3 regions of the Sphingomonas phyllosphaerae 5.2 genome follow, and region 1 is predicted to be linked to each of the others. Evidence: riboswitches for the same ligand, from Rfam matches in the RefSeq annotation. Region 1 holds a riboswitch; each other region holds the start of a gene.

What was found. A riboswitch is a leader RNA that binds a small molecule or an ion and turns the genes downstream of it on or off. The one in region 1 is predicted to bind cobalamin.
Region 2: another riboswitch for cobalamin. It lies ahead of SPHPHY_RS0106625 (ABC transporter substrate-binding protein); the one in region 1 lies ahead of SPHPHY_RS0116095 (TonB-dependent receptor plug domain-containing protein).
Region 3: another riboswitch for cobalamin. It lies ahead of cobW (cobalamin biosynthesis protein CobW); the one in region 1 lies ahead of SPHPHY_RS0116095 (TonB-dependent receptor plug domain-containing protein).

Annotation. Positions count from the first base shown of each region.
Region 1 covers NZ_ATTI01000001.1:3,369,584-3,378,955, forward strand. The annotation lists gene msrB (peptide-methionine (R)-S-oxide reductase MsrB) at 191-640, shown strand; gene SPHPHY_RS0116075 (hypothetical protein) at 967-1,968, opposite strand; gene SPHPHY_RS0116080 (hypothetical protein) at 2,479-2,883, shown strand; gene cobO (cob(I)yrinic acid a,c-diamide adenosyltransferase) at 2,906-3,511, shown strand; cobalamin riboswitch at 3,816-4,005, shown strand; gene SPHPHY_RS0116095 (TonB-dependent receptor plug domain-containing protein) at 4,170-6,113, shown strand; gene SPHPHY_RS0116100 (DUF1636 domain-containing protein) at 6,115-6,525, shown strand; gene cobT (nicotinate-nucleotide--dimethylbenzimidazole phosphoribosyltransferase) at 6,522-7,532, shown strand; gene SPHPHY_RS0116110 (histidine phosphatase family protein) at 7,529-8,143, shown strand; gene SPHPHY_RS0116115 (adenosylcobinamide-GDP ribazoletransferase) at 8,271-8,969, shown strand; gene SPHPHY_RS0116120 (cobyric acid synthase) at 8,973-9,372, opposite strand, start outside.
Region 2 covers NZ_ATTI01000001.1:1,411,683-1,421,054, reverse strand. The annotation lists gene SPHPHY_RS0106665 (TolC family outer membrane protein) at 1-455, opposite strand, end outside; gene SPHPHY_RS0106660 (protein-L-isoaspartate O-methyltransferase family protein) at 509-1,183, opposite strand; tRNA gene SPHPHY_RS0106655 (tRNA-Cys) at 1,325-1,398, shown strand; gene SPHPHY_RS0106650 (glycosyltransferase family 2 protein) at 1,476-2,483, opposite strand; gene SPHPHY_RS0106645 (glycosyltransferase family 4 protein) at 2,637-3,752, shown strand; gene SPHPHY_RS0106640 (glycosyltransferase) at 3,804-5,048, opposite strand; gene SPHPHY_RS0106635 (ABC transporter ATP-binding protein) at 5,181-5,957, opposite strand; gene SPHPHY_RS0106630 (FecCD family ABC transporter permease) at 5,954-6,916, opposite strand; gene SPHPHY_RS0106625 (ABC transporter substrate-binding protein) at 6,913-7,701, opposite strand; cobalamin riboswitch at 7,841-7,978, opposite strand; gene SPHPHY_RS0106620 ((deoxy)nucleoside triphosphate pyrophosphohydrolase) at 8,000-8,386, opposite strand; gene SPHPHY_RS0106615 (Flp family type IVb pilin) at 8,431-8,631, shown strand; gene SPHPHY_RS0106610 (Flp family type IVb pilin) at 8,761-8,931, shown strand; gene SPHPHY_RS0106605 (acetyl-CoA carboxylase carboxyltransferase subunit alpha) at 8,992-9,372, opposite strand, start outside.
Region 3 covers NZ_ATTI01000001.1:1,914,408-1,923,779, forward strand. The annotation lists gene SPHPHY_RS0108965 (precorrin-8X methylmutase) at 1-158, opposite strand, end outside; gene SPHPHY_RS0108970 (cobalamin biosynthesis protein CobG) at 158-1,258, opposite strand; gene cobN (cobaltochelatase subunit CobN) at 1,255-4,536, opposite strand; gene cobW (cobalamin biosynthesis protein CobW) at 4,543-5,598, opposite strand; cobalamin riboswitch at 5,768-5,999, opposite strand; gene flgH (flagellar basal body L-ring protein FlgH) at 6,349-7,122, opposite strand; gene flgA (flagellar basal body P-ring formation chaperone FlgA) at 7,127-7,420, opposite strand; gene SPHPHY_RS21960 (hypothetical protein) at 7,439-7,603, opposite strand; gene flgG (flagellar basal-body rod protein FlgG) at 7,600-8,355, opposite strand; gene SPHPHY_RS19790 (flagellar biosynthesis protein FlhA) at 8,303-9,372, shown strand, end outside.

The sequences.
Region 1 (9,372 bases):
ATCGTCTGGTCGATGCCGGCGGATGCGAATGTCGCGGCCGGCCGGGCGACGCTACCGCCGCGCCGGCGCGCGATCAATTCGCGAATGGCGTGCGTGCGCCACGGTGGTCCAGCACCAGCGCCCTTGCGCGGCGAGGGGGGCCGTCACCAGATATTCCGATATTTCCGCGCCGAAGCGAAGGACCACGACCATGACCGACTATCGCAAGACCGACGATGCGCTCGCCAGGCTGACGCCGGAGCAATTCTACGTGACGCAGCAGAGCGGCACCGAGCGTCCCGGCACCGGTGCATATCTCGATAACAAGCGCGCCGGCATCTATGTCGACATCGTTTCGGGCGAGCCGCTGTTCGCCTCCGCCGACAAGTTCGAATCGCATTGCGGCTGGCCCAGCTTCACCAAGCCGATCGACGCCGCCCGGGTCGAGGAACTCCACGACGACACCCACGGCATGGTCCGCACCGAAGTGCGCTCGGCCGGTGCCGACAGCCATCTCGGCCATGTGTTCAACGACGGCCCGCGTGATCGCGGCGGGCTGCGCTATTGCATCAACTCCGCCGCGCTGCGCTTCGTGCCCCGCGAGGAGATGGAGGCGCAGGGATACGGCGCCTATCTCGACCAGGTCGAGGACGTCGCCTGACTGCACGGACCGAGGCCGATCGGACGCGTCGTAGAAGCGCCGAGGTGCAGGCAGATCACCAGCATGCCGGATCAGCGCGCCGCCCGCGACCGAGCATAGCATCGCCTCGCGCGCCCCGACGCCGCATCGCTCCGCGGTACGCGAAAGTGGGTCGCCGCCGTAGATTGCGTCCGGGAGAAGCCGGCGACGCAATGGCACCTCGTCCGACACTCCGTGGATTGCGTCGAACTGAACCCGGATGCCTGACCGATCATCGTCGATCAGGCACCCGGGCACCACCGCCGAAACGCTGGTCCGGTGGCTAGAGAGCGGGGGTGAACGCCGGATCAGCGCTTGCCGGAACCGTATCCGGTCAGGTGCGCGTTGCCGTCGTCGATCGCGAACACGAATCCGTATTCGGTGCCACCCGGACCGAAGAACCCGCCGGTCAGCTTGCCCGTCGCGCCATTGCCGGTCGTGGCCGTGCCTTGGAAGCGCGTCGTGCCGGGCGTCAGCGTGGCGGTGAAACTGATGGCATAGTTCTTGCCGGCAAAGCTGCTCGTGGTGACATTCATTTTACCGGCGAGAACGCCAGCAGCGGCGTCGAACGTGCCAGTCGAACCAGTTTCGAGCGTCGTCAGAAACTGATCACTGGTCTTGTTGATGTACAGCATCCTGACGGTCGCCCACGACTTGTAATCTCCCGACGAAAGCTCGGCAGACGAACCCGTGGGCGCACCACCGATCGCGATCAATTGCGAGGTCTCCGCTACTCCCGGCTTCTGATTGAAGTCGTACCGGGTCAGGAACGTGTACTGAGCATCCAGACGCGACGGAATGCAACCGAAGGTCAATTCCTTCGCGCCAGAGGTATACGAGATACCATCCTTGAACACGCTCGGCTCCTCACGTTCCGTTCCAGTGAACGATGCGAGCGTTGCACCGGCGCGGAGGAGGGTCACATTGCCCGACACCGCATCAAGCCGGAACGCGGAATTTGCCCCGAGATCGACGAGCGCAGTCGATGCCGACGAATGTTGATACGCACCTGTCGAATCGGCTGTTCCCTTCGCCAGCACTTCCGCCCCGAACAGGAGATTGATCGCCTGATCGCGCTTCATGTCGCAGGGTGAAACATACGACGTCGGGATCGGCGCCGGCGCCGGCGCAGGTGTCGGAGTTGGAGTTGGAGTGGGCGTAGGGGCGGGCGTCGGACTTGGCGCAGGAGCAGGCGGAGGCGTCGTCACCACCGAAACCGGCTTGCGGCCTTTCCCGCCGTCGTCGCCGCCGCAGGCCGTCGTGAGTGTGGCCAGACCGCACAAGGCGACACCCGATAACAACTTTTTCATCCTGAATTCCCCTGTTCGCAAACCGGCGCAAGCCGCCGACCTCACATCCGGATCAACCGACGATCCGCCATCCCGCAGACTTTATAGATAACAACCGCGCGTTAACCGCCCTATGCGCCGCCATATCTGACAACATCTTGCGTTCCGGCGCTTTTCCAAGCAGAGTTCCGCGACACTACACGCACTCGTTTACGCGCTATTCGGAGCCGCTGCTTTTAGAATGACCCGACGCGACATGCGAAGGCCGAGACAAAGAACACGCAGCCATACTGACTTAAAACCCTTCGCATCTTCGAGATTACTGGATCTTCCCTTCGAAGACTTGGAGTTGCTGCAAATGGCTGCCACATGCTGCGGTGGCAGCGAAATATTGCCCACCACCCGACCCGCGGAAGGACGGGTGCGAACGCGCCTTCCCGCCGCGCTTGCGCCTGCGTTGGTCCCGAGCTTGTCGAACGGCGTGTCGCCGGCCAGAAGCCGCCGACCGACATACCCCTCGAAGGATTCGACGTGACCGACCAGGACGACCGCGCCGCACGGCGTGCAGAGGATCGCGAGCGGCGCGCGCAGGAACGCGTCGCTGCCGCCGTCGCCCGCACCGAACATCGCGCCGTCGAACGGGACGCCGCCGGCCGCCGCCGCGAGGAAGCGCGCGAGGCGCGCCGGCACGAGGAGGAGCAGCGTCGCACCGCGCTTGCCACCGAACGCGACGCGCGCCCGCGCCGCCGCGCCAGCACCGGCGCGCTCTCCCGCACCGGCGAGAAACCTGTCGAGCGCGACACCCGCAACTATGCGACCGACAAGGATCCCGCGCGCATCCGCACGCTGGCGGCCCGTGGCGCGAAACCGGCGGCGCTGGCGGCGGTGTTCGGGATCAGCGTCGCCGAAGTCGAGGCGGTGCTGGCCGCGGACTGAACGCGCCGCTATCGCCGCGCGCATGACCGACGATATCGACAGCCGCCACAACGAGAAGATGCGCCGCGTACAGGCCGCGCGCCGCACGATGATGGAGAGCAAGACCGTCGAGAAGGGCTTGCTGATCGTCCACACCGGCGCGGGCAAGGGCAAGTCGACCGCCGCGTTCGGCATGGCGGTCCGCGCGATGGGGCACGGCATGAAGGTGGGCATCGTGCAATTCGTGAAGGGCGCGATGACGACCGGCGAGAAGGCGATCTTCGACGCGTTCCCGGATCTGGTCGAATTCCGCGCCATGGGGGAGGGCTTCACCTGGGACACGCAGGACCGCGCCCGCGACATCGCCGCCGCCCGCACGGCGTGGGAGGAGGTCCAGCGGATGCTCGCCGATCCCGGCATCGCGATGGTGATCGCCGACGAGCTCAACATCGTCCTGCGCTACGATTACCTGCCCACCGACGAAGTGGTCGCCGCCGCCACCGCGCGCGCGCCGATGAAGCATTTCGTCGTCACCGGCCGCAACGCCCCCGACGCGCTGATCGCCGCTGCCGACCTCGTGACCGAGATGACGCAGGTGAAGCATCCGTTTCGCAGCGGCGTGAAGGCGCAGGCCGGCGTGGAGTTCTGAGCGACCCGATCCCGGGGGTTGATCCCTTGCCGTCGCCCCACGGCTTGATCCGGGGTCCCGCTCCATCGGCGTCGGTACATCGCGGAACTCCGACCACCCGGCACCCGACACCAGGCACCAGGCACCAGGCACCAGGCACCCGGCGGAAGCGCCAACGAACGGTAGCGCCCCTCGTCATTGCGAGCGCCGCGAAGCAATCCAGAGCCGGGCCAGGACGCACTGGATCGCTTCGCCGCGCCCGCAATGACGGCCTCGGCCACCCGCCGAACCTTACCCGCGATTGACCGCCACGCCACGCGCCGCTACGGCGCGCGCCGCGACAGGTTCCCCTTCACCGGGGATCAAAAGGGAACGGGTGAACCCCGGCTGCCCCTGCAACTGTAAGCGGCGAGCCAGCGTGCCCGATGCCATTGGTCCTCCCGGGGGCTGAGAAGGCGGCACGACCCGGCGATGACCCGTGAGCCAGGAGACCTGCCTGTCGCAGTCGTCCTTCGTTCGGCCAGGGTGCGCCGATCGGACGGGAAGACCGCACGGGGCAAACCCGGCGGGCGGACCAGCGTGACGATGCCTGCCGCCGCGCGCGGTCGACGACGCGGAAGCACGCCTTTCCGCGCCGGCGATCGGCGACGGCTTCGTTGTCGTCACAAGGGTTTTCGCCATGTCGTTCCGCCTCGCCATCCTCCCGTTCCTGCTGTCGTCCACCGCTGCGCTCGCGCAGGAGGCGCCGCGCCCCGATGTCACCGCCCCCGCCCCCACCGACGACATCGTCGTCTCCGCCAACCGCGCGCCCGTCGCCGCCGATCGCGTGATCGCGTCGGTCGCCGTGCTCGACAAGGCCGATATCGATCGTACGCAGGATCTTTCGGTCGCCGACCTGCTGCTGCGCACGCCCGGCGTCTCGCTGTCGCGCAACGGCGGCTACGGCACCAGCACCTCGCTGCGCATCCGCGGCGCCGAAGCCGACCAGACCGTCGTCGTCATCGACGGGGTGAAGATCAACGATCCGTCCTCGCCCGGCGGCGGCTACAATTTCGCCAACCTGCTGATCGGCGACGCCGCGCGGATCGAGGTGCTGCGCGGGCCGCAGTCGATCCTGTGGGGCAGCCAGGCGATCGGCGGTGTGGTCAACATCGTCACCCCGCTTCCCGCCACCGCCCTCGAAGGCAGCCTCGACCTCGAAGGCGGTTCGCGTGAGACGGTCAGCGCGCGTGCCGCACTGGGCGGCAACACCGGCCCGCTCGCATGGCGGATCGGGGCGCAGACCTTCGCCACCGACGGTATCTCGGCGCTGGCGGCGGGCACCGAGCGTGACGGCTATACCAACCAGAACGTACAGGGCCGTGCGGTCCTGACGCTCGCGCCGGGTATCAGCGCCGATGTCCGCGGCTCCTATGCCGATGGCCGCAACGATTTCGACGGGTTCGGCGGCGACACCCCCGAATACGGCCTGACGCGCGAGTTCGTCGGCTATGCCGGCCTCAACATCGACCTGTTCGACGCGCGGCTGCGCAACCGCATCGGCTATGGCTATACCGACACCGACCGCGACAATTACGACCCCTCGCGCCCGTCGCAGCCGCAGACCTTCGCCGCGATCGGCCGCAACCACCGCCTCGAATATCAGGGCGCGCTCGCGATCGTGAAGGGCGTCGACGCGGTGTTCGGCGTCGAGAACGAGGTCAGCCGCTTCACCACCGCCTCGTCGGACTTCTCGCCGCCCTACACGCTCGCCGATCCCGGCACCGGCCGCGCCGAGCTGACCAGCGTCTATGGCCAGCTCAACCTGTCGCCGGTCGACGGGCTGACGCTCAACGGCGGGGTGCGGCACGACGACCACAGCCGCTTCGGTCGTCAGACGCTGTTCGCAGGCGGCGCAAGCTGGACGCTGCCGACCGGCACCGTGCTGCGCGCCAGCTATAGCGAGGGCTTCAAGGCGCCGACGCTTTACCAGCTCTTCTCCGAATACGGGAACCAGGCGCTCGCCCCCGAACAGGCGAAGGGTTGGGAGGCCGGCGCCGAGCAACGCTTCATGGACGGCCGCTTCGCGATCGGCGGTACTTATTTCGAGCGGCGGACCCGCGACCAGATCATCTTCAGCAGCTGCGATGTCGGCGCCACCGACCCGCTCTGCTTCGTCCCCGGCTCCACCACCGCGCAGCGCTTCGGCTATTACCAGAACGTCGCTCGCGCCTTCGCGCGCGGGGTCGAAGCGGTCGGCCGTGCACAGCTCGGGCGTCACCTCGGCATCGACGGCAATTACAGCTGGACGCTGTCGGAGGACCGCTCGCCGGGCAGCACGCTCGGCAACTGGCTGCCACGCCGCCCACGCGATACCGCCAACCTGTCGGCGACCTACACGTTCGCCGAGGCCGGCTCGCTCGGCGTCGCGGCGCGCTGGGCCGGCTCGTCGTTCGACGATGCCGCCAACCGCACACGCCTCGACGGCTATACGCTGGTCGATCTGCGCGGCGAATTGCCGCTGTCGGCCACTGTCCGGCTGTTCGCGCGCGTCGAGAACCTGTTCGACGAACGCTACGAGACGATCGCGCGCTACGGCACGCTCGGCCGCAGCGTATACGCCGGCCTGCGCGGACGCTTCTGAGGTGGCGCTGGTTCCCGTCGCCGATGGCCCCGCAGTGGTCGCCTGCAGCAGCTGCCGCCTCTCCGCCGCCGCGCGCGAGGGCGCGGACGGGCGACGCGGCGGCGCGCTGCTCGCCGAGGCACTGCGCAATGTGCAGGCCAACGATCCGGCGTTCGCGGGCATTTCGGTCCAGGAAATGCCGTGCCTGTTCGCGTGCGACCGCCATTGCACGGTCCACCTGCGCGCACCCGGCAAGATCGGCTATGTGCTGGGCGACTTCACCCCCGACCAGGACGCCGCGACCGGGATCATGACCTTCATGCGCCATTATGCCGCCAGCGAGACCGGGCAGGTCGCCTACTCCCTGTGGCCTGCCGCGGTGAAGGGCCATTTCATCGTCCGCGTGCCGCCGCCCGGGCAGGTCGTCGGGTGACGCGCTTCACCACCGTCGCCGATTTCGACGCCGCGCTCGCCGACCTGCCTGCCGCCGACGCCGAAGCGCGCGCGGCGGCGGCGGCCCGCCAGGCGCGCCTCACCAAGCCGGCGGGTTCGCTCGGCCGACTCGAGGAGATCGCGTTGTTCATGGCCGAATGGCAGCGGAGCGATCGTCCGCGTATCGAGGACGGTCGCGTGCTGATCTTCGCGGGCAACCACGGCGTCGCGGCGCGCGGCACCAGTGCGTTTCCGCCGTCCGTCACCGCGCAGATGGTCGCCAACTTCCGCGCCGGCGGCGCAGCGATCAACGCGCTCGCCGCCGTCGCCGGCCTGTCGCTGACCGTCGTTCCGCTCGCGCTCGACCTCCCCACTGCCGACATCACGCACGCGCCGGCGATGACGCAGGCCGAATGCCTCGATGCGCTCGACGCCGGTGCGGCCGCGGTCACCGCCGGGCTCGACCTGCTCGTCCCCGGCGACATGGGGATCGGCAACACCACCCCCGCCGCGGCGCTGTGCGCGGCCAGCTTCGGCGGCACCGCGCGCGACTGGGTCGGCCCCGGCACCGGCGTCACGGGCGCCGCGCTCGCCGCCAAGGTCGCTGCGGTCGATGCCGCGCTGGCGCATCACGCCGCGGCGACCACGCCGTTCGAGCGTCTGCGCCGGCTCGGCGGTCGTGAGATCGCCGCCATCGCCGGCGCGATCCTCGCCGCCCGTCACGCGCGCGTGCCCGTGCTGCTCGACGGCTTCATCGTCGGCGCCGCGCTCGCCCCGCTCGCCGTCGCGCAGCCCGCGATCGTTGCGCATTGCCTCGCCGGCCACGTCTCCGCCGAGCCGGGCCATGCGCGCCTGCTCGCCCGGCTCGGCCTCGCCCCACTGCTCGCGCTCGACATGCGGCTTGGCGAAGCAAGCGGCGCTGCCGTGGCCGCGACCGTGGTCCGCGCCGCGCTCGCCGCGCACGACGGGATGGCGACCTTCGACCAGGCCGGGGTCTCGGAGGCGTGATCACCTCGCGTATCGTCCACCTGCTGCGGCATGGCACGACGGTACGCCCCGGCCGCTGGCTCGGCCACGCCGACATAGCCGTGAGCCCGCACGGCATCGAAGAGTGCGTGCGCGCCACCGCCACGGTCGCTTTCACGCACATCGTCAGCTCGGACCTTTCCCGCGCCCGGCATTGCGCCGAGGCGATCGCCCGGTCGCGCGCCGCCGCACCGGTCGTCGGACACGCCCCACCCGCCAGCGCCGCCGCTCCGCAAGCGCTGACGAACCACCCCGATCCGCGCTGGCGCGAGCTCGACTTCGGTGACTGGGACGACACCGATCCCGCCACGCTCGACGCTGCAACGCTCGCGGCGTTCTGGCGCGATCCCGATGCGAACCCGCCTCCGAACGGTGAACGCTGGTCGGCGCTGGTCGCCCGCGTCGCCGCCGCCCTCGCCGACGCCGAGGGTGATACCTTGATCGTCACCCATGGCGGCGCGATCCGTGCCGCACTGGCGGCGGCGTGTGGCTTCGACGCGCGGCAGGTCTGGGCGTTCGACCTCCCGTGCGCCGCGCTGCTGACGCTCCGCCTGTGGCCGGACGCCGCGCAGATCGCGCGGCTGCGCGCATGACGCGTCGACGCCCCGTCGTGAGAGCGCGCGCGGCCGACACGACCGGGCGCCACGCTCCGCCGGCCGCCCCGGCCCGGTCGCACCTCATGCGCGCACCGGCACCGCTCGCCCGCACAGGCCGGTCCGCATGACGCGGCTGTGGCTCGCCTTCGCGTTCCTCACGCGTCTGCCGGTCCCGCGCACCACCGGCACGCCGGAGGATTTCGCCGCCGCGATCCGTTGCTACCCCGTCGTCGGCCTCGCGATCGGCGCGCTCGTCACCGCCGCCGCCACGCTCGGCACGCGCCACGATCCGTGGGTGTCCGCCCTCGCCACGCTCGTCGCGTGGGTGGCCGTCACCGGCGCGCTCCACCTCGACGGGCTCGGCGATGTCGCGGACGGCGTCGGCGCGGCGCACGGCGACCGTACGCGCCTGCTGGCCGTGATGCGCGACCCGCACGTCGGCAGCTTCGCGACCGTTGCGATCACGCTGCAATTGCTTGCCAAGCTGGTGCTGCTCCACGCCCTCACCGGCGACCTCCGCATCGCGTTCGTCCCGTTCGCCGCGCGCATCGCGCCGCTGTGCTGGGCGCGCTGGATCGCCCCGCTCGGCCACGGACTCGGCGCGCAGGTCGCCGCGGCCGCCCGCCCGCGCGATATCGCCGGCTGGGCCGCGCTGCTCGCCGCCGCGTGCGTCGTCGCACCCGCACTGCTCGCAACGCCGCTGCTGGTCCTCGGCTACGCCGTCTGGTGCCGCTATCGCCTGGGCGGCATCAACGGCGACGCGCACGGCGCCGGGATCGAGCTGGTCGAGACCGGCCTGCTCGTCGCGTTCCTCTGCGCCTGACGCTTACCCGCGCGCCACCGCCAGCAAGCCGTCCAGATCGAGGTGCCGCTCCAGCGCCGCGGCGATCTCGTCCAGCGCGGCCTCGACAGACGCGGCATGATCCGGCCCGTCGCCCGCACCCGCCAGCCACGCCGCGCGCTGCTCCGCCAGCCCGAACAGCCCGTGGACATAGGTCCCCGCCACCAGCCCGTCGGCGCTCGTCGCCCCGTCGCGCCGTCCGTCGTCGAACACCGCCACCGCACGCGCCGTGTCCGCGCCGGTCGTCTCGCCGAGGTGCATCTCATACCCCGCGAAGCGCGCGCCCCGCGCCGCGCCGCGCACCTGCCGCAGCGCCTTGTCGCCGCCCAGCACGGTATCGACCGCCAGCAGCCCGAGCCCCGCGACGCTTCCCGCCGGCCCCTCC
Region 2 (9,372 bases), 2.0 Mb from region 1:
CGCAGGTTCGTCTCCAGCACGCGCACGTTCTGCGTGTTCAACCCGACGATCGCCTCGTCGCGGATCACGTTGTTGTAGACGCTGACCACGTCCGTGAAGGTCGTCGCCTCGGTTCCGCGCAGATTGGCTTGCCCCGCCTCGACGCGCGTTTCAGCCGCCAGCACGCCGTTGCGCACGCGCCCGCCCTGATAGAGCGGTACGGTCACGCCGATCTGGCCATCCAGGCGCTTCTCCGGGGTGGTGAAGCTGTTGCCTCCACGCAGGAAATTGTCGGTGATCCCGCCCTGTGCGGCCACGTTGGGCCGCCCCTGCGAGCGCGCGATCGGCACGTTCTCGTCGTTGGCGCGCTGCGCGGCGCGCTGCGCTGCCAGCGTCGGATTGTCGCGATAGGCGCGCACCAGCGCGTCCCGCAACGTATCCGCCACCGCCGGGCTCGCCCCGGCCAGCACCAGCATGACGGCAACCGATGACAAAGGCAGGAGCGGGCGGAGGCGCAAGTCGGTGATCCTTAGAAGGTGAAGCTGTGCGGGCGCGCGAAGCCGGGGAGCCGGACCGAGTCGATATCGGCGAACGGCGCGAGCGCAGTGGCCGCGCCGCGATGCGCGCCCGCAGCGAGGCGGAACACGCCGCGCTCGATCAGTCCGCTGACGATCCGACCGCCGTCGACCACCTGCGATGCAAGCGTAGCGGGCAACTCCTCGATCGCGCCATCCACGACCAACACGTCATAGGGCGCGCCCTCGGGATGGCCGTTTTCCAGCGGCCCCTCCACCACCGTCACGTTCGGTGTCGCCGCCAGTGCCGTACGTGCGTGCGCAGCGAGCGCGGGGCTCGATTCGACCGCGACGATCTCGGCGACCAGCGACGCCAGCACGGCCGCGCAATATCCACCCGCCGCGCCGATCAGCAGCACCCGGTCGCTCGGCAGCAGCCGCGCCTGCACCAGCAGCCGCGCGGTCGCGAGCGGCGTGTTGAGCGAGCGGCCCTCGCCCAGGTCGATCGCCGTGTCGCGGTACGCCAGCGCCGCGACCCCGGCGGGGACGAACGCCTCGCGCGGCACCTCGGCCATGGCGGCCACGACCCGCGGGTCGCTGACCGCCGAGGTGCGCAGCTGGCTGGCGACCATCGCCTGGCGCATCGCGGTGGAATCGTCGTTGCGGAGAGCGGGGGCGGAGAGGGTCATCGGCAGTCCTGTGGCATAGCTGTTATATCGATGCAACACACGTTGCGCTGCGGGCTTGTATCGCGCGCGCGCCGCACTTTGCAATCGGTGGCTTGACATGGCGGCGGCCTGCCCGCATCTGCGCGCCCTCACCGGCCTCGAGGCGCGATGGCGGAGTGGTGACGCAGAGGACTGCAAATCCTTGCACCCGGGTTCGATTCCCGGTCGCGCCTCCACCGGTCGAGCGGCCTTGTGCCGGACCGGTCCCCGGTCAGTCATTAGCCGGGCGGACAGCTGCCTCGACTGACGCTATCTAAGCCTTATATTCGATCAGCGTGGCGCGCGCACGGGTGATGCGTTGCAGCTTGAAGCGCAGCCACCCCAGCGTCTGCGCCGCCTTCGCGACCATCATCAGCCCGCTCCATTGCAGCGCATGCCTGCCGCCGATGCGCGCGCGCTTGCTGCGCGCCATCCGCAGCAACTGCACGCCCGCCAGTGCCGCCGGGGCCAGCACGACCACGCGCAGCAACGGGTCGTCGAGCAGCGCGAAGAGTATCACTCCTACGATCGCGGCGATGTTGATCGCAGTCCAGCCGAGCGCGCTGCGCAGTAACCGTCGCCAGCCCGGATCGCCGCCGTCACCATGCAGCGCGGCCAGTTCCGCAAAGGCGTAGCCGGTGCGGCGCGACCGATGCCACCATTGCGTCAGCCGCGTGATGGCGACGTCGTGCAGCGTCATCTCCTGTCCGTTCGACCAGATCCGCCAGCCGCGCGCGCGCAGCCGCACGCACATCTCCGGCTCCTCGCCCGCGATTAGCAGGTCGTTGTAGCCGCCGACCTCGCGCAGGGCGACGACCCGCAGCAGCGCGTCGCCGCCGCACGAATTGACCTCGCCGATTGGCACGTTCCATTCGTCGTCGCACGCGGCGTGATAGGCGTTCGCGTCCGGCCGTCGCTCGCGTCGGCGTCCGAAGACCACCGCGCGGCGCGGATCGACCGCCATGTCGGCCTGCGCCACGGCCATCCAGTCGGGACGGACCTCGCAATCCCCGTCGACGGTCTGCACCGCCTCCAGCGTCGGGTGATCACGCAGCAGCCGGGCGATACCGGTGTTGCGCGCGCGCGCCGCGGTGAACGGCTGGTCCATGTCCAGTTCGACCACGTCGAAATCGAGCGATCGGGCCAGCGCGACGCTGCCGTCGGTGGATCCGGAATCGACATAGACGCGCGCCTGCGCCCCGCTGAGCGATGCCAGGCAGGCACGTAGCCGCTCGCCCTCGTTCCGCCCGATCACGACGACGCCGACACTTGATTCAGTCATGGCTTTACGCATAAGCCAAGGGCTCCATCCCGTCTACCGGACCCGCCGAACGGCACGGCCGGCGTCCCAGGTATTCCCGATGCCCCTTCGCAAGCCTCTCGTCCCGCGTTGCGACACCGCGGCCACGCCTTCCTGCACCGGGCGTGCACGCGCATGACGCTGCGGATCCTGTTCGCGCTGCCCGGATTGCACCGGATCGAGCGCGGGGCGGAAGTCGCCGTCACCTCGATCGCCAGCGAACTCGCGCGCGGTGGCGACGCGGTGACCCTGATCGGGTCGGGCGCGCCGCGCGCCGGGACGCCGTATCGCTTCCTCCACGCCGGCGCGATCACGCGCAAGCGGTTCGAGAAGATGCCGCACCTCCCGGCATTGCGCGACGATACGTCCTATGAGGAAGCGAGCTTCGTTCCCGGGATGCTGCGCCGCTATCGACCCGGCGATTACGACGTTACCGTCGCCTGCTCGTTCCCGTTCGTCCATTGGGCGCTGCGCAGTCGCCCGTTGATCGGTCCGAAGCCGGCGCACGTCTTCATCACGCAGAACGGCGACTGGCCGGTGCGTGCGCAGAACAGCGAGTATCGTTTCTTCGGCTGCGACGGACTCGTCTGCATCAACCCCGATTATTACGAAGCGGGGCGCGCGCACTGGCCCGCCGCGCTGATCCCCAACGGCGTCGCGATCGACCGCTTCACTCCGGGCCCCGGTGACCGCGCGCGCTTCGGGCTGCCGGAGGACAAGCCGCTGGTCCTGATGGTCAGCGCATTGATCGGCAGCAAGCGCGTGGCGGACGGCGTACGCGCGGTCGCCGGCATTCCGGACGCGCACCTCGTCTGCGCCGGCGACGGGCCGGAGCGCGCCGCGATCGACGCGCTCGCCGCGGCCGTGCTGCCGGGCCGCTACACGCGCCTGACGGCGGCGGCGACCGACATGCCGCTGCTCTACCGCTCCTGCGACGTCTTCATGCACCTCTCGCTTGACGAGCCGTTCGGCAACGTCTTCATCGAAGCGATGGCGTGTGGCCTCCCGGTGGTGGCGCAGGATAGCGCGCGCACCCGCTGGGTGGTCGGAACCGAGCAGTTCCTGTGCGACACCGAGGATCGCGGCGCCCTCACCGCCGCGATCGGCACGGCCTTGCGCGCTGCGGAAAGCGGCGCCGGCGTCGACGCTCGCCGCACCCATGCCGCAGGCTTCGCATGGTCGAACGTCGCGGCGCGCTACCGCAGCTTCTTCGAGGAAGTCGTCGACCGAAAGCGCAGCAGCACGCGCTAGGCCCGACGGAGCGGAATCACTGCGCCCGCCGGCGTAAAAGCGCGACGTGCATCATCCGCCGAGCCCCGACGGGACTCCCGGTTCCCTTGCGACACCCGCGAACAGCGCGGCCAGCTTCGCCGCCTCGGTGTGGCTGTCGTGCCGCTCCAGCACGCGCGCGCGTGCCGACGCGCCGATCGCCGCGATCTCGCCCGGCGTCGCCGCCAGCAATCGTGCGATCGCCCCGCTCAATGCCTGCACGTCGCCCGCCGGGATCAGGACGCCGTCCACGCCGTCACGCACCAATTCGGGGATGCCCGCGATATAGGTCGAGAGCACCGGCCGCTCGCGCGCCATCGCTTCCATGATCGCGACCGGCAGGCCCTCCGCGAAGCTCGGCAGGACCAGCGCGCGCGCGTCCTGAAGCATTTCGGTGATCTGGTCCGCGTTCACCCAACCCGCGATGGTCACCTGCGCGCCGATCCCGGCGGCGGCGATCGCTCGTTCGACCGCCGGTCGCATCTCGCCGTCGCCCGCCAGCACCAGCCGCACGCGCACACCGCGTGCGTGCAGCGCCGCCACCGCCTCGACCAGCAGCAACTGCCCCTTCTGCTCGCACAGCCGCCCGACGCAGACCAGCGTGTCGTTCGCGGGTGCGGGCGTGGTGCGCGCCGCCACGAAGCGCGGGTCGATCGCGCAATGGACGATCGCGATCTTCCCCCAATCGCCGGCATCTGCCCAGCGAAACAGCTGGCTGCGGCAGAAGCTGGTGATCGCGACCACGAACGCCGCGCGCGCGATCTTCTCCGTCAGCTTCCATTGCAACGGCTTGTCGAATTCCTCCGGTCCATGAACGGTGAAGCTGTACGGTGGGCCGCCGAGCATCCGCACGAACAGCGCGACCAGTACGGCATTGCTGCCGAAATGCGCGTGGACGTGCGTCGCCGCACCGCTGCGCGTCAGCCACCGCAGCATCAGGCACGCCTCCGCCAGATAGATCAGGTGGTAGAGAAATCCGCGCTCGGCCCCGCGCGACAATCGCCACGCCGCGGCCAATGTCGACAGGAAGCGTCCCGGCCGCCGCAGCAGCGCCCCCAGCGTGGCACCCGCCAGCGGCATCGCGCCGTCACGCAGCAGGTAGCGCGTCCGCTCGCGCTCCTCGCGGTCCAGTGGATCGACGATCTCCGCGTCCCAGCCGCGCACCGCGAACCGCTCGACCGTCACCCCCTGCTCCTCCAGCGCGCGGATCTCGGTCCGGATGAAGCTGTGGCTGACCTTGGGATATTGGTTGATGAGATAGGCGACCGACGCGGCCATCAGGCACTTCCTTCCCTGTCCGGCCGACGCGCGGGACAAGGCGCGCTATCCCACCCCGCCCACGCGATGACAATGCCGTGCTGTCGGGCCGTGCTGTCGGGCCGTGCTGTCGGGCTGGCCGGTCGGCTGCCGCTATGACATCGTCGCGACCGGCACGATGTAGCGCTGCCCGCTTGCGGTGATCCCCGTCTCCACCGTCAGGCCGTAGGTCTCCCCGACCAGCGTCGCCGTCAGCGTCGTCTCCGCCGGGCCAGCCGCGATCACGCCGCCGTCACGCAGCAGCACCACGTCGTCGGCAAGCCGGGCCGCCAGGTTCAGATCGTGGACGACCAGCACCACGCCGCTGCCCGCCGCCGCCACCGCGCGCAGTTGCGCGCCCACCTCCAGCTGGTGTGCGGGGTCCAGGCTGGCGAGCGGTTCGTCCGCCAGCAACCACTCCGGTCGACCCGCCAACACGCGCGCCAGCAGCGCCCGCGCGCGCTCGCCGCCAGACAGATGCTCGACCCCACGCCGCGCGAATCCGGCCATGCCGGTCGCCGCCAACGCCTGTGTCACCGCAGCACGATCCTCGTCGGTCTCGCCCCACCGCCCGCGCCACGGCAGCCGACCCAGCCCGACCAGCGTCGCCACATCGATATTCCAGTGCACGTCGGCCGCTTGCGGCAGGAAGCCGATCCGCCGCGCCCGCTGCTGCGCCGGCAGCGCGCGCACGTCGCCCTCGCCGAGCATCGCGCGCCCCGCAACGGGATGCTGCAATCCGGCCAGGCACGCCAGCAGGCTGCTTTTGCCCGCACCATTGGGGCCGAGCAGCGCGGTGACGCGACCCGCGGCAAACGCGGCCTCCACCGCATGCAGGACGGGCTTGCCGCCCAACGTCAACGACAGTCGCTGTGCCGCCAGGACGGTCATGCCAGCCGCCGCCGCATCGACACCAGCAGGTAGAAGAAGAACGGCCCGCCCAGCATCGACATCGCGATGCCGAGTCGCAGCTCGCTGACCGTCGGCGCCAGCCGCACCACGCAATCGGCAACCGTCAGCAGCAACGCCCCGCCCAGCGCGGACGGCAGCAACGTCGCCGACGGCCGATGCCCCGCAAACGGCCGCACGAGATGCGGCACGATCAGGCCGACGAAGCCGATGATCCCCGCCGCCGCCACCGATGCACCGACGGCCAGCGCGATCCCGGCGATCACCGCCAATTGCAACCGTCGCGGATCGACCCCCATCGATCGTGCCGCCTGCTCGCCCAGCGTCAGCGCGTCGAGCGACCGGCCGGTCCGCGCAAGTAGCGCAATGCCGGCCGCGATCAACGGAACGGCGACCCGCACGTCGTCCCAGCTGCGGTCGGTCAGCGCGCCCATCAGCCACGTCACGATCTCGGAGGCGACGAACGGCGTCGGCGCCAGGCTGATCGCCAGCGCGGTCAGCGATCCGGTGATGCTGGTCAGGATCATCCCGGCAAGCGTGAACAGGATCAGGCTGCCCGAGCGCCCGGCGATCAACGCCAATGCCGCCATCGTAGCCGCCGCGCCCGCCAGCGCGAAGCCCGGCAGCAGCCATGCCTGCACGGCATAGCCGAAATAGAGCGCGCACACCGCGCCGAACGCCGCGCCCGACGATACGCCGAACAGCCCGGGGTCGGCGAGCGGGTTGCGCAGATAACCCTGCATCGCGGCGCCCGACACGCCCAGCCCGGCGCCGACCGCCAGCGCCAGAATCGTACGCGGCAGGCGAAGCTCGACGATGATGATCGAGCGCGGGTCGGCGGCAGTCCACGCGTCCAGCGGCACCCACACCTTGCCGGCCGCCAGCGACAGCGCCGCCGCGAGCAGTACGCCGGCCAGCAGCCACCACGACAGCCGCGTCATCGCACCAGCTCCGCACGGACGGTACGCAGCCGCGCCATCGCCGCGATGATCGACGGTCCACCGCAGTTCATGAGCCGCGCCGCGAACGGCGCGATCGCGATCCGCTTTCCCAATCGTGCGAGCGCCGGGTGCCGCTCGGCACGCTCGCCGCCACCCTCCGCCGCGGCGACCGACAGCAACACGCGCGGCGGCCGTGCCACGAGATATTCGAGCGGCAGGATGTCCCAGCGTTGCAGCCCGTAGGCGCTGCTGGCGTTGGAGAACCCGGCACGGCGCAGCAGGTCGTCAGGCAAGGTGCCGGCGCCGGGCACCAGCCCGCCCGCACCCCAGATCAGCGCCGGGATGTTCCTTCCCGACACCGGTCGGGACGACGCCAGGATCAGTGCCGACAAGGCCACGCCCCGATCCGGGTGCCCGATCGCCGCCGCGACCGCGCGAACCTGCGCCGCGCTCTCCTCAACGTCCGCCGGGACAGGATATTGCACGAGATGGACGTGCAGCCGCGCGAGCGCCGCCACCGTCGCGGGCGCGACATGCCCGCCCGCCACGACCAGATCGGGGCGGAGCGCCACCACCTCTTCGGCAGTGCCAGACGTCGCTGCGAAGCGGCGCGCCTGTGCCAGTGGAATGGAGGTCGCGCGCGGATCCTGCGAGTAAATGCTGATCGCCGCGATCTGCCGGGCGTCGGCTACCTGCATCAGGATCGCGTCGAGGCACGGATTGATCGACACGATGCGCGGATAACGAGGCGTCGCCGCCCCCAGCAGCAACGGTGCCGTCGCCATCAACGCCCCACGCGCCGCTATCCCGATCCTTCGCAACCACGAAACTCCCACGCCGACCCGACTCGTCCGTCGTCGCGCGGGAAAATTTCCCCGATCGCCCGGCACACCCCGTCCGCGCGAAGGACAACCGCGACCGGGCAGGTTTCCTGGCTCCCGGGTCGTCGCCTGCCGCCCGGCCTTCCCGGATCGCGGCGGATCCAGTGGCACGCAAGGGGGCGAGAGGCTCGCCGGTCACAGTTGCGGGGGCAGCTCCGGATCGTCGCCTACCGGATTCCCTCGCCTGATCGCGGGCCTACGCCTAGCCGCCCCGCAACGACCGGGCAAGCGCGGCGAGCAGCGGTACGTCGACCGGCGGCATCGGCAGCGCCGCGAGCGCTTCGGGCACGTCCCAGCGCAGCGCCTCCGCCGCAAGTGCCAGCGGCGCACCGTGCCACGCGGTGCAGCGGTACAGCAGCATCGTCACCGGCATGTCGGTCGCGAACCCCACCGGCTCCAGCGCGGCGACCGCCACCTCGATCGCCAGTTCCTCGGCCAGTTCGCGCACCAGCGCGTCGGCCGGGTGTTCGCCCGGCTCGACCTTGCCGCCGGGAAACTCCCACAGCCCGCCGTGCCGCTTGCCGTGCGGGCGTTGCTGCATCAGGCAGCGGCCGTGTCCGTCGATCAGCGCTGCGGCGACTACCAGCATCGGGGTCGATCCTTCCTTAACCGTTAGGCTTTATCCTGCCAGCCATGTCACGCCTGTCCATCGCACGCTCGCCACTCGGCATCATCCGCTCGCTGCTGCGGCAGACGCGCGGTGCGACTGCGATCGAATATGGTCTGATCCTGGCGGTGATCGCACTCGGCATTTCCGCCAGTCTCACCCAGGTCGGCACGACGATCGCAACGACGTTCGACAGGATCAACAGCTATCTGGTCACTACTCGCTGATCGAACGACGAAATCCCGTGACTGGCTTAAATGTTTATCAACCCTGCGATCTTAGAACAGTCATCGATGGCCCTGTGAACAGGACGTCGGCGGGTACCGAAGATTTCAAGTATTAACTGGAGAATCGACATGCAGAAGATTCGTTCGTTCCTGAAGAACAGCAAGGGTGCGACCGCGATCGAGTACGGCCTGATCGCTGCGCTGATCGCCGTTGCTGCGATCGCAGCGATGAAGGGCTTGGGCACCCAGCTCAGCAACACCTTCGGCAACGTGTCGAGCAAGATGGCAAGCAACTCGTAAGAGTTGCCGCACATATGCCGAAAAGGGCGGCGGAACTCAGGTTCCGCCGCCCTTTCTGTGTCAGGCGACGCGACCCATCTTCAGGAACTTCGTGCGGCGGTCATGCCGCAACGCGTCGGGCGTCAGCGGTGCAAGGTCGCGCAGCATCCGCTCGATGCAGTCGCCCAGCGCGCGGATCGCGCCATCATGGTCGCGGTGCGCGCCGCCCAGCGGCTCGGGCACGATCGCGTCGATCACGCCAAGCCCCTTCAGGTCCTGCGCGGTCACCTTCATCGCCTCGGCGGCGTCGGGCGCCTTGTCGGCGGTCCGCCACAGGATCGAGGCGCAACCCTCCGGCGAAATCACCGAATAGACCGCATGCTCGAACATCAGCACGCGGTTGCCGCTGGCCAGCGCGATCGCGCCACCCGAACCGCCCTCGCCCACCACCACCGACACCAG
Region 3 (9,372 bases), 1.5 Mb from region 1:
ATGTGGGCGGCCAGTTCGACCAGTCCGGCGGCGTGGATCATTCGCACCGCGACCGGTTCCTCATCGCGGTCGAAGCGCGCCAGCGCCGCCTCGGCGCGGATGGTGGCGAACGACTGGCGATAGATGGCGGCGCCGTCCGTCTCGTAGACGTGGGGCATCAGTTGACTCCGAACAATTGGAGGACGTGCCGCGCGTCGAGCCCGCAGCGGGCCGGTGGAGCGTCGGCGCGGGCGTCGCGGGCGAGATCGTACCGGCCGTCGCGGCCGGTAAGGACGACCGCGGCCGGTGCGGCGCGTGCGCAGCCTTTCGCGCAACCCGATACGTGCAATGTGCCGACGATGGCCGGCGCGAGGCGGGTGGCGAGCGCGCGTGTTTCGATGGTCGCCTGCGGACAAGCGGGGGCACCCACACAGGCATCGACGGCAGCGAGCGCATCCGGCGCCGGTACGCGATCGTCGCCCTCGATCAGCAGGCACCGCCATGGCGTGGTGCGCACGGCGGTCGCGCCGGCGGACAGCGATGCGGCGAACGACGGGACGTCAATCCGTCCGAAGGCAAGCGGATGCACAGCGCCGAGTGGATGGCCGCCCGCAGCCACGGGACGGGATGGCGGCGCCGGGCGTGCTTCGCCGTTCGCCCAGCCGGGTAGCGGCGCCACGTGGCGCGCCATCCTGCCGACGTCGCGGCCACCGGTGGCGACGAACCAGTCCGCAATGGCGATCAGCGCATCGACCTCGGCGCCCGGCGCGACGATCGTGCCGGTGGCACGCCCCTCCGCACGCAGCATCAACGCGCCGCCGGTCGTACGTTCGATACGGACGTCGGCTGGCGATGCGGTCAGCAGCGGGGCGTGGCCGGCGTCGATCGCGAAGCCGAACTTGCCCGGCAGCGGCGGCAACATGGCGATGCGCCGTTCCAGTTCGTCCGCGATGCGGTGCGTATCGTCGCCATGCGTCCAGTCGGGCGCGAGCAGGATCGTACGCCGCGCTTCACGCTGGGGATCGGGATCGACCAGCCGGAGCGCCACCAGCTCGGCGAGCAGCAGTCGCCAGCTTGCCTCCGTCGCGCCGCGGATTTGCAGGTTCGCGCGGTTGGTGACGTCGATCTGGCCGTTACCGTGGACGAGCGCCGCTGCGCACAATCCGAGCATCTGGTCGCGCGTCAATCGCCCAAGCGCGGGGCGGACGCGGACCAGCAGGCCGTCGCCCGCGGCCATCGGCCGCCACGCGGTGGGGCACCAGCCGCGCGTCGCGCTCATGCCGCGCCCTCCAATCGCGCGAGGATCGAGTTCCGGCGCGTCCGCCACAGCCCCGCCGCGCGAAGCGCCGCGAAGCGGGCATCCATCGCAGCCAGTGCGGCGGGATTGGCCTGCGCCATGAACGCGCGGACATCGTCGCGGGCGAGCGTCGCGTCGAAGTAGAGGTCGAATGACTCGGTCGTGACCGCGCCGGCGAGGTGCGCGAAGGTGCCGAGATGGTCGAGCGTGGCTGCGATCTCTGCGGCCCCGCGGAAGCCGTGTCGCATCATGCCGGCGATCCAACCGGGATGCGCGGCACGGCCGCGCACGACGCGCGCGATTTCTTCCGCCAGCGTTCGTGCGCGGGGCCGATCCGGATCGGTCGCGTCGAGATGGTAGGGGCGGGCGTTACCGCCGGTGATCGCCTGCGCAGCGGCGAAGGCGGCTTCATGCGCGGCATAATCGGCGGCGAGCAGCAGGTCGGTCTCGGGCAGGTCCTGAACGTGGACGAACAGCTCGGCCGCGGCGACGCGGGCACGCAGCGCAACGGGATCGGCACGGTCTTCCCCGCCGTCGATCGCATGCGACGATGCGGTGAGCCACGCCTCGCCCGCGGCGCGGCGCGCGTCGGGCGTGTAGGTGTCGGCGGCGTCGCCCAGCCCGACGCCGTAGCGGCCGGGCGCGGGACCGAAGACGCGCGGCGTGGCGGGCACGCCGACGAACGGGTTCCGGTCGGCCGGTTCGTCGCGCAGCGCGATCGCGCGCACTGCCTGTCCGAACATCGCGCACAGCGTCGGGAAAGCGTCACGGAACAGCCCGGACACGCGCAGCGTCACGTCGATGCGCGGACGGTCGAGCACGAGGAGCGGGAGGACCTCCACGCCGGTGACGCGCTCCGAGCCCATGTCCCACACCGGCGCGGCGCCGAGCAGGTGCAGCGCCATCGCGAACTCTTCGCCGGCGGTGCGCATCGTCGCCGATCCCCAGAGGTCTACGATCATCGTCCGCGGATAATCGCCGTGATCCTGCAGGTGGCGGCGGATCAGCTCGTCGGCGAGCCGCACGCCCTGCGCCTGCGCGGAACGTGACGGCACCGCGCGCGGATCGGTGGTGTAGAGGTTGCGGCCGGTCGGCAGTACGTCGCGCCGCCCGCGCCACGGCGATCCCGACGGACCGGCGGCGACCCGCCGCCCGTCGAGCGCAATCAAAAGCCCGTCGCGCTCCGCCGCGCCGTGTTCGCCGCGCCCGAAGACATGCAGCCCGTCCCCGAACTGGCTGTCCTTCACATCGCACACGAACGTATCGATCCGGGTGATCGCCTCGGCATCGGACGCCGCCGCGCCGAGCCCGAGCACCCCGTCCAGCCCCAGCGCCCGCGCTTCGTCACGGATATCGCCGCGCAACCGCGCCCGGCGCGGCGGGTCCAGCCCATCGGCGTTCGAGAATTCGTCGAGCAGCGTTTCCAGTCGGCCCAGACCCGCTGCAGTGCCGGTGCGAGCGAGCGGCGGCGGGACGTGGCCCAGCGTCACCGCCCCGATCCGCCGCTTGGCCTGCGCGGCCTCGCCGGGATCATTGACGATGAAGGGATAGACGATCGGCAGCGCGCCGGTCAGCGCCTCTGGCCAGCACGCATCCGATAGGGCCACTGCCTTGCCGGGCAGCCATTCGAGCGTGCCATGCGCCCCGATATGGACCAGCGCCTGCATCCCGCGCGCACGCAGCCACAGGTAGAAGGCGATATAGGCATGGCGCGGGCAGCGCGATAGATCGTGATATTCCCCGATGCGGCCATCCGGCTGGCCGCGCTCGGGCTGCAATGCGACAATGATCTCGCCGCAGCTGATCGCACCGAACCGGAACCGCCCGTCGACGAGCGCGGGGTCGTCTTCCGGCGCCCCCCATGCGGCGGCCACCTCGGCTTGCAAGCTGGCGGGAAGGCAGCGCAGCGCAGTGCGATAGTCCGCGATCGTCCATTCAAGCGTCTCGGTGGCGAGCAGCCGCGGCAGATCGGCCGGGCAGGGCGTGGCCCCGTAGCCCGCCGCAGCGAGATCGTGGAGAATCGCCGCGACACTCGCGAGCGCATCTAGCCCGACCGCATGCGCCATCTGCTGCGCCTTGCCGGGGTAGGTCGAGACGACGAGGCAGAGCCGGCGCTGCGCCGCGGGTGCGTGCGCCAGGGTGATCCAGCCGTGGATGCGCGCGACGATCGCGGCGATCCGCGCCGGCTCGGCACGATGCGCGCGGCGCTTGAACTGCAGGTCGGGATCGTGCGGCGCATCGTCCTTGAAGCTGGCGACACCCGCAAACACGCGCCCGTCGACCTCCGGCAGCACCACGTGCATCGCCAGATCGGCCGGCGACAGCCCGCGCTGCGCCTTCGTCCAGGCCGCGCGATCGGACGTGGCGAGCGCGACCTGGAACACCGGCACCGCTGCGCCGTCCAGCGGGGTGGCGCCGGTTTCGTCCGTGGCGGAGAAGGCAGTGGCGTTGACGATCGCGGCCGGTAACAGCGCGGAGACCCACCGCCGCAGCCATGGCGACGCTTCCGCATCTTTCAACGACGGAGCGAACAGCGCGAGGACGTCATAGCCGCACGCCTCGAACCCGGCCTGCAACGCCGCGACCGGATCGAGATCCGCGGCGGTCAGATATGAGCGGTAGAAGACGATCAGGATGCGCGGCCGCGTTGCGGTAAACGCAAAGGCGGCGGGGCAGGTGACCCCGCTTGCCTGCTGCCAACCGCCGACCGGCGCGATGGCTGGCGCGCTCGGCGCCGGCCTGACGTAACAGCCCGCGGCGAGGGCGAATTGCGCCAGCGCTTCCTGCGCCGCCGCAGCGCCGCCAATGTCGCATAACTGCGTCAAGCGTCGCAGCGTCGAGACCGGGACGGTGGAGATCGTATCGAGCCGGTCGTCGACACGCCCGTCGGCAGGGATGACTGCCAACGCAATCCCGCGCTGCCGTGCCAGCGTTTCCACCTGCCGAAGCCCGTACGACCAATAGGCCGCGCCGCCGATCAGCCGGATCAGGATGCCCCTGGCCCCATCGAGCGTGCGCTCGACATAGGTGTCGACCGACAGCGGGTGCGTCAGTTCGGCGAGGCTGGCGAGCCGCAGGCGGGGCAGCGCGGCGTCGCCGGCGGCGGCCGCGGCGGCCACGGCGGCGTGCCACCCGGCCGCGAACGCGCCGAGATCGCTGTCCGAGAAGGACAAGACCACGAGATCGGCGGCGTCCTGCCCCAGATCGCGCGGCGACGCGCTCTCCTCCAGGCCGTGCGCTTCGCGGAAGACGACGTGCATGGCGGGTCAGCCGTGCAGCGCAGCCCGGATGAGGGCGGGATCGAGCCGGTCCCGCTCGGCGATGACCACGAGGCGGGTATCGCGTGGCTCGTCGCCCCGCCACGGCTGGTCGTAATGGGTGCGGACCCGGGCACCCACTGCCTGTACCAGCAGCCGCATCGGCTTGCCCGCGACCGCCGCATAGCCCTTCACGCGCAGCACGTCGCCACCGTGGCCGAGCGCCTCTACCCGCGCGGCGAGATCGTCCGCAGTCGCGATTTCTCCAAGTTCGACGACGATGCTGTCGAAATCGTCGTGCTCGTGATCGTCCTCGCCATCATGATGCGAGGGGCGGGCGGCGAGATCGTCTTCGGCGGCGGCACCGATGCCCAGCACGATCCTCGGATCGACCACGCCGTCGGTCAGTTCGAGGATGGGCAGCGATCGCGGCGTCTCCGCGGCGATGACGGCGCGGGCGGCGGCGATACCGCCCGCACCGGCGAGGTCGCACTTGCTCAGCAACACCATGTCGGCGCACGCAAGCTGGTCCTCGAACACCTCCGACAGCGGCGTTTCATGATCGATGCTGGGATCGGCGGCGCGTTGCGCATCCAGCGCGGCGACATCCGGTGCGAAGCGCCCGCTCGCCACCGCCTCCGCATCCGCCACCGCGACGACGCCGTCGACGGTGATCCGCGACCGGATGGCAGGCCAGTCGAACGCCTTCAGCAGCGGCTTGGGCAGCGCGAGCCCGGAGGTTTCGATGAGGATGTGGTCGGGGCGCGGATCGAGCGCGAGCAGCGTCTCGACGGTGGGGATGAAATCGTCGGCTACGGTGCAGCAGATGCAGCCGTTCGAAAGCTCGACGATGTTCTCGGCGGGGCAATCGGGGATCGCACACCCCTTCAGAATGTCACCGTCGACGCCGAGGGTGCCGAACTCGTTGACGACGACCGCCAGCCGGCGGCCACCCGCGTTGCGGATCAGGTGGCTGATAAGCGTCGTCTTCCCCGCGCCCAGAAAACCGGTGACGATGGTGACGGGGACTTTCGACAGGTTCGCGACAGGTGAGAATGCTGACATGGTGTTTTCCGCGGCACTGGCAACGACCGGCGGGGGCCGACACGTCGGCCGGCGCACGACCACGGCGGGGCGCCGAATGCCCTCCGCAACGCACACCGATGCAGCCCCAGCCACACAGGTTCGTCGCTCAGACGGAGAACCGTGCCGCGACCATCCCCTGGATCGAAGCAAGAGCGACCATATCGCCGGCAGGTCTCCTGGCTTGCGGGTCAAAGCTCGGGCATCGCCTTCCCAGGTGTGCATCCGTGGATGCCGCATCCCAGTGGCCGCTCCGGTCAGGGAGCATGACGCCTTCGCTCACCGCTCACAGTTGCAGGGACAGCCGCGGATTTGGGGGGAGGCCCCCCGCACCGCATTCCCATTCAAGCCCCTTTCGGGGCACCGGCGCGATCATCGAGCGCCGAAAAGGCCCTCGCCGTGGTCTTAGCTTCGTGGCGGCGCGTTGCCAATTCCTCAAATGCGCTGCCGCCCGGTCGGCCCGGCATCCGCGAGGACGGCGCGGGTTTTCATCGAGGCGCGAGCGACATGCGGGCAGGCGGAATGCCAGGCCAGGCGCCGGTTCGCGCGACAGAATAAGCGCCGGGCTGATTCAGGAGAGCTTGCCTGATCGAGCGCGCACGCTCGACGACCTGGAGGAGTTCGGGCCGATCGATCGTCGCTCCCATGACGTGCATCGGCTCGGCCGGCCGACCCGCGTCTCTCTCCCTCCGACTCGTGGACCCATGTCGTCCCGGCGCTTGCATCCGGGCCTCAGAACGGCAGGATGACATCGAGCAACTGCTGTCCGAGGCGCGGCTGTTGCATGTCGGTCAATTGGCCGCGTCCACCGTAGCCGATGCGGGCCTCGGCGATCTGGTTGCTGCGGATGCTGTTGTCGCGCGCGATATCCTGCGGGCGGACGATGCCCTGGACCACGACTTCGCGCAGTTCGAAGTTGACGCGGACTTCCTGATGCCCCGCGATCGAGAGGTTGCCGTTCGGCAGCACGTCGACCACCACCGCGGCGATCGCGGTGTTGATCTGTTCGCTGCGCGAGGTGTTGCCGGCGCCGCCCGATGCGGAATTGCTGTCGGTGGCGATAAGGCTGGATGGATTGGGGTTGCCGGGCAGCACCTTGCCGATCTTCGATTCAAGTCCGAGCAGGCCGGGCAACCCGAGGTTCTCCTTGCCGCGCCGCGAGCGGGTAGAGCTGTTATCCAGCGCCGCATTGTCAGCGATGTTGATCCGGACGGTCAGGATGTCACCGACGCTGGAGGCGCGCTGATCGTGGAAGAAGGCACCCGCGCCGGTGCGGAACAGCGATGCGCCGCCACCCGCCTGTTGTGTCGTCACGCCGCCGGTATAGCGACCGGCGATCGCCTGACCGCCCAGCGAAGGTTGAACATCGGGTGCCGGGCGCGAAATGGCGGGCCCCATCCGCGGCGCTTTGCCGATCGCGGAGAGACGGTCGACCGTGCCGCAGCCGGACAACGCGAAGGCCGACATCGCGAGCGCGACGGGGGCGTAGGGTAGCTTCGGCGACATGCGGCTATTCCTGTTCGTTGACGATGCGGACGCGGCGGGGGCCGTCGACGATGGCGTCGAGGCTCCGGCGGGTCGCAAGCGCGAGCACACGGATCGGCTGGCCGTTTGCGGCTCCCGACAGCGCCTGTCCCGGCGTGGTGATCGAGAGACCGCCGGCACGATAGAAGATGGCGACGGCGTCGCCGCGGCTGATCTGCTGCGGCGCGCGCATGTCGCTGCGCCGCACCACGCGCCCGGCCGCCAGGTTATGCGTCGCCTGGAACCCGGCGGCATCGGCGGGCCGCACGGACCCGGTCATCGAGGGGGGATCGCCGGCCTAGCGAAGGCGGAAGTCGGCGATCGTCAGCGTCGTACCGGCCGTTACCGGATGGGAAAGGACGAAGACCTCCGGCGTCGCAGCGGCGGGGCGGGCGCTGCCGACGGGGATGATCCCCGCCAGCAGCGCCGCGACGGCGGCGTTGGCCAGCAACATCGCGCTCAACGCAACTGCGAGGTGGTGGCGAGCATCTCGTCGGCGGTCTTCACCGTCCGGCTGTTCATCTCATAGGCGCGCTGCGCGCTGATCAGCGCGGTGATCTCCTGCACCGGGTTGACGTTCGATGCCTCCAGCGAGCGTTGCTCAAGCATGCCGTAGCCGGGCTGGCCGGGGTTCGCGACGTTGGGCTGGCCCGATGCGTCGGTCTCCAGGAACAGGTTCGAGCCGACCGCCTCAAGCCCCGCCTCGTTGACGAACAGCGCGAGATCGAGCTGGCCGACATCCTGCATTTCGGTCTGGCCGGCCAGCTTCACCTGGACCATGCCCGTCTTCGATACCTGCACCGCGATCACGTCACGCGGGATCGTGATCTCGGGCTGGACCGGGTACCCGTCCGTGGTCACCAGCATGCCTTCGGGCGACAGCCGGAACGAGCCGGCGCGGGTATAGGCGAGATCGCCACCCGGCATCGTGACGCGGAAGAACCCCTTGCCGTCGATCGCCATATCGTAATCGTTGCCGGTCCTGGTGATCGGGCCCTGCTCTCCGATGCGAGCGATGTCGGCGGTCCGCACGCCGGAGCCGATCTGGATGCCGGAGGGCACGCGTGTGTTGTCGGCGCTGGTGGTGGCGCCCGGCCGCGAATCCTTCTGGTACAGCAGGTCCTGGAACTCGGCACGCTGCCGCTTGAAGGCGGTGGTGTTCATGTTGGCGATGTTGTTCGCGATCACGTCGACGTTGGTTTGCTGCGCCAACATGCCGGGCAAGCAGATGGCGATCGACGCCGATCTGTCCGCCGGGCTCCTCACCGAACAGGAGGCGCGCGACCGACGCGCCGAACTGGAGGCCGAAAGCGGCTTCTACGGTGCGATGGACGGTGCGTCCAAGTTCGTTAAGGGCGACGCGATCGCCGCTCTGGTCATCACCGGGATCAACATCGTCGTCGGGCTGACCATCGGTGTGTTGATCCACGGCGTACCGTTCGGTGACGCCTTCCGCACCTACACGATACTGACCGCGGGCGAGGGGCTGGTCAGCCAGATCCCCGCGCTGATCGTCTCGATCGCTGCCGGCCTGCTCGTTTCCAAGGGTGGCGTGACGGGAAAAACGGGCGCTGCGCTGGGCGAGCAGCTCGGCCGCTATCCGAAGGCGTTCGGCATGGTCGCGGCGCTGCTGACCGCGCTCGCCTTCATCCCCGGCCTGCCGTTCGTCCCGTTTGCCTTGCTGGCGACGTGTTGCGGTGTGGCGGCGTGGCAGATGTCGCAGCGCGCCTGGCGCGACAAGGCGGCCGAAACGGCGCGCGCCGCACTGGCGGAACAGGCCGAGGCGGATGTCGACGAGCCCATCAGCCGGACGATCGCGATCGACGCGATCCGGGTCGAACTTGGCTATGCGCTGCTGCCGCTGATCAACGATGCCGTCGCAGAGCCGCGGCTGGACGATCAGGTTCGCGCGTTACGGCGCCAATTGGCGGGGGACTATGGCTTCGTCCTGCCCGCGGTCCGCATTCTCGACAGCATGAGCCTTCAAGCGAACGAATATGTCGTTCACGTCAAAGACACCGAGGTCGCCCGCGGCGAGCTGCGGATCGACAAGTTGATGGTCATCGCGCCTGGCGGGGGCGACATCGGCATGAGCGGGGAAGCGACGCTGGAGCCCGTGTTCAAGTTGCCCGCATTGTGGATTGACCGCAGCCTACGCGAGGAGGCCGGATTACGTGGGCTTACGGTCGTCACCTGCGGCACGGTCGTCACCACTCATCTGACGGAGGTGGT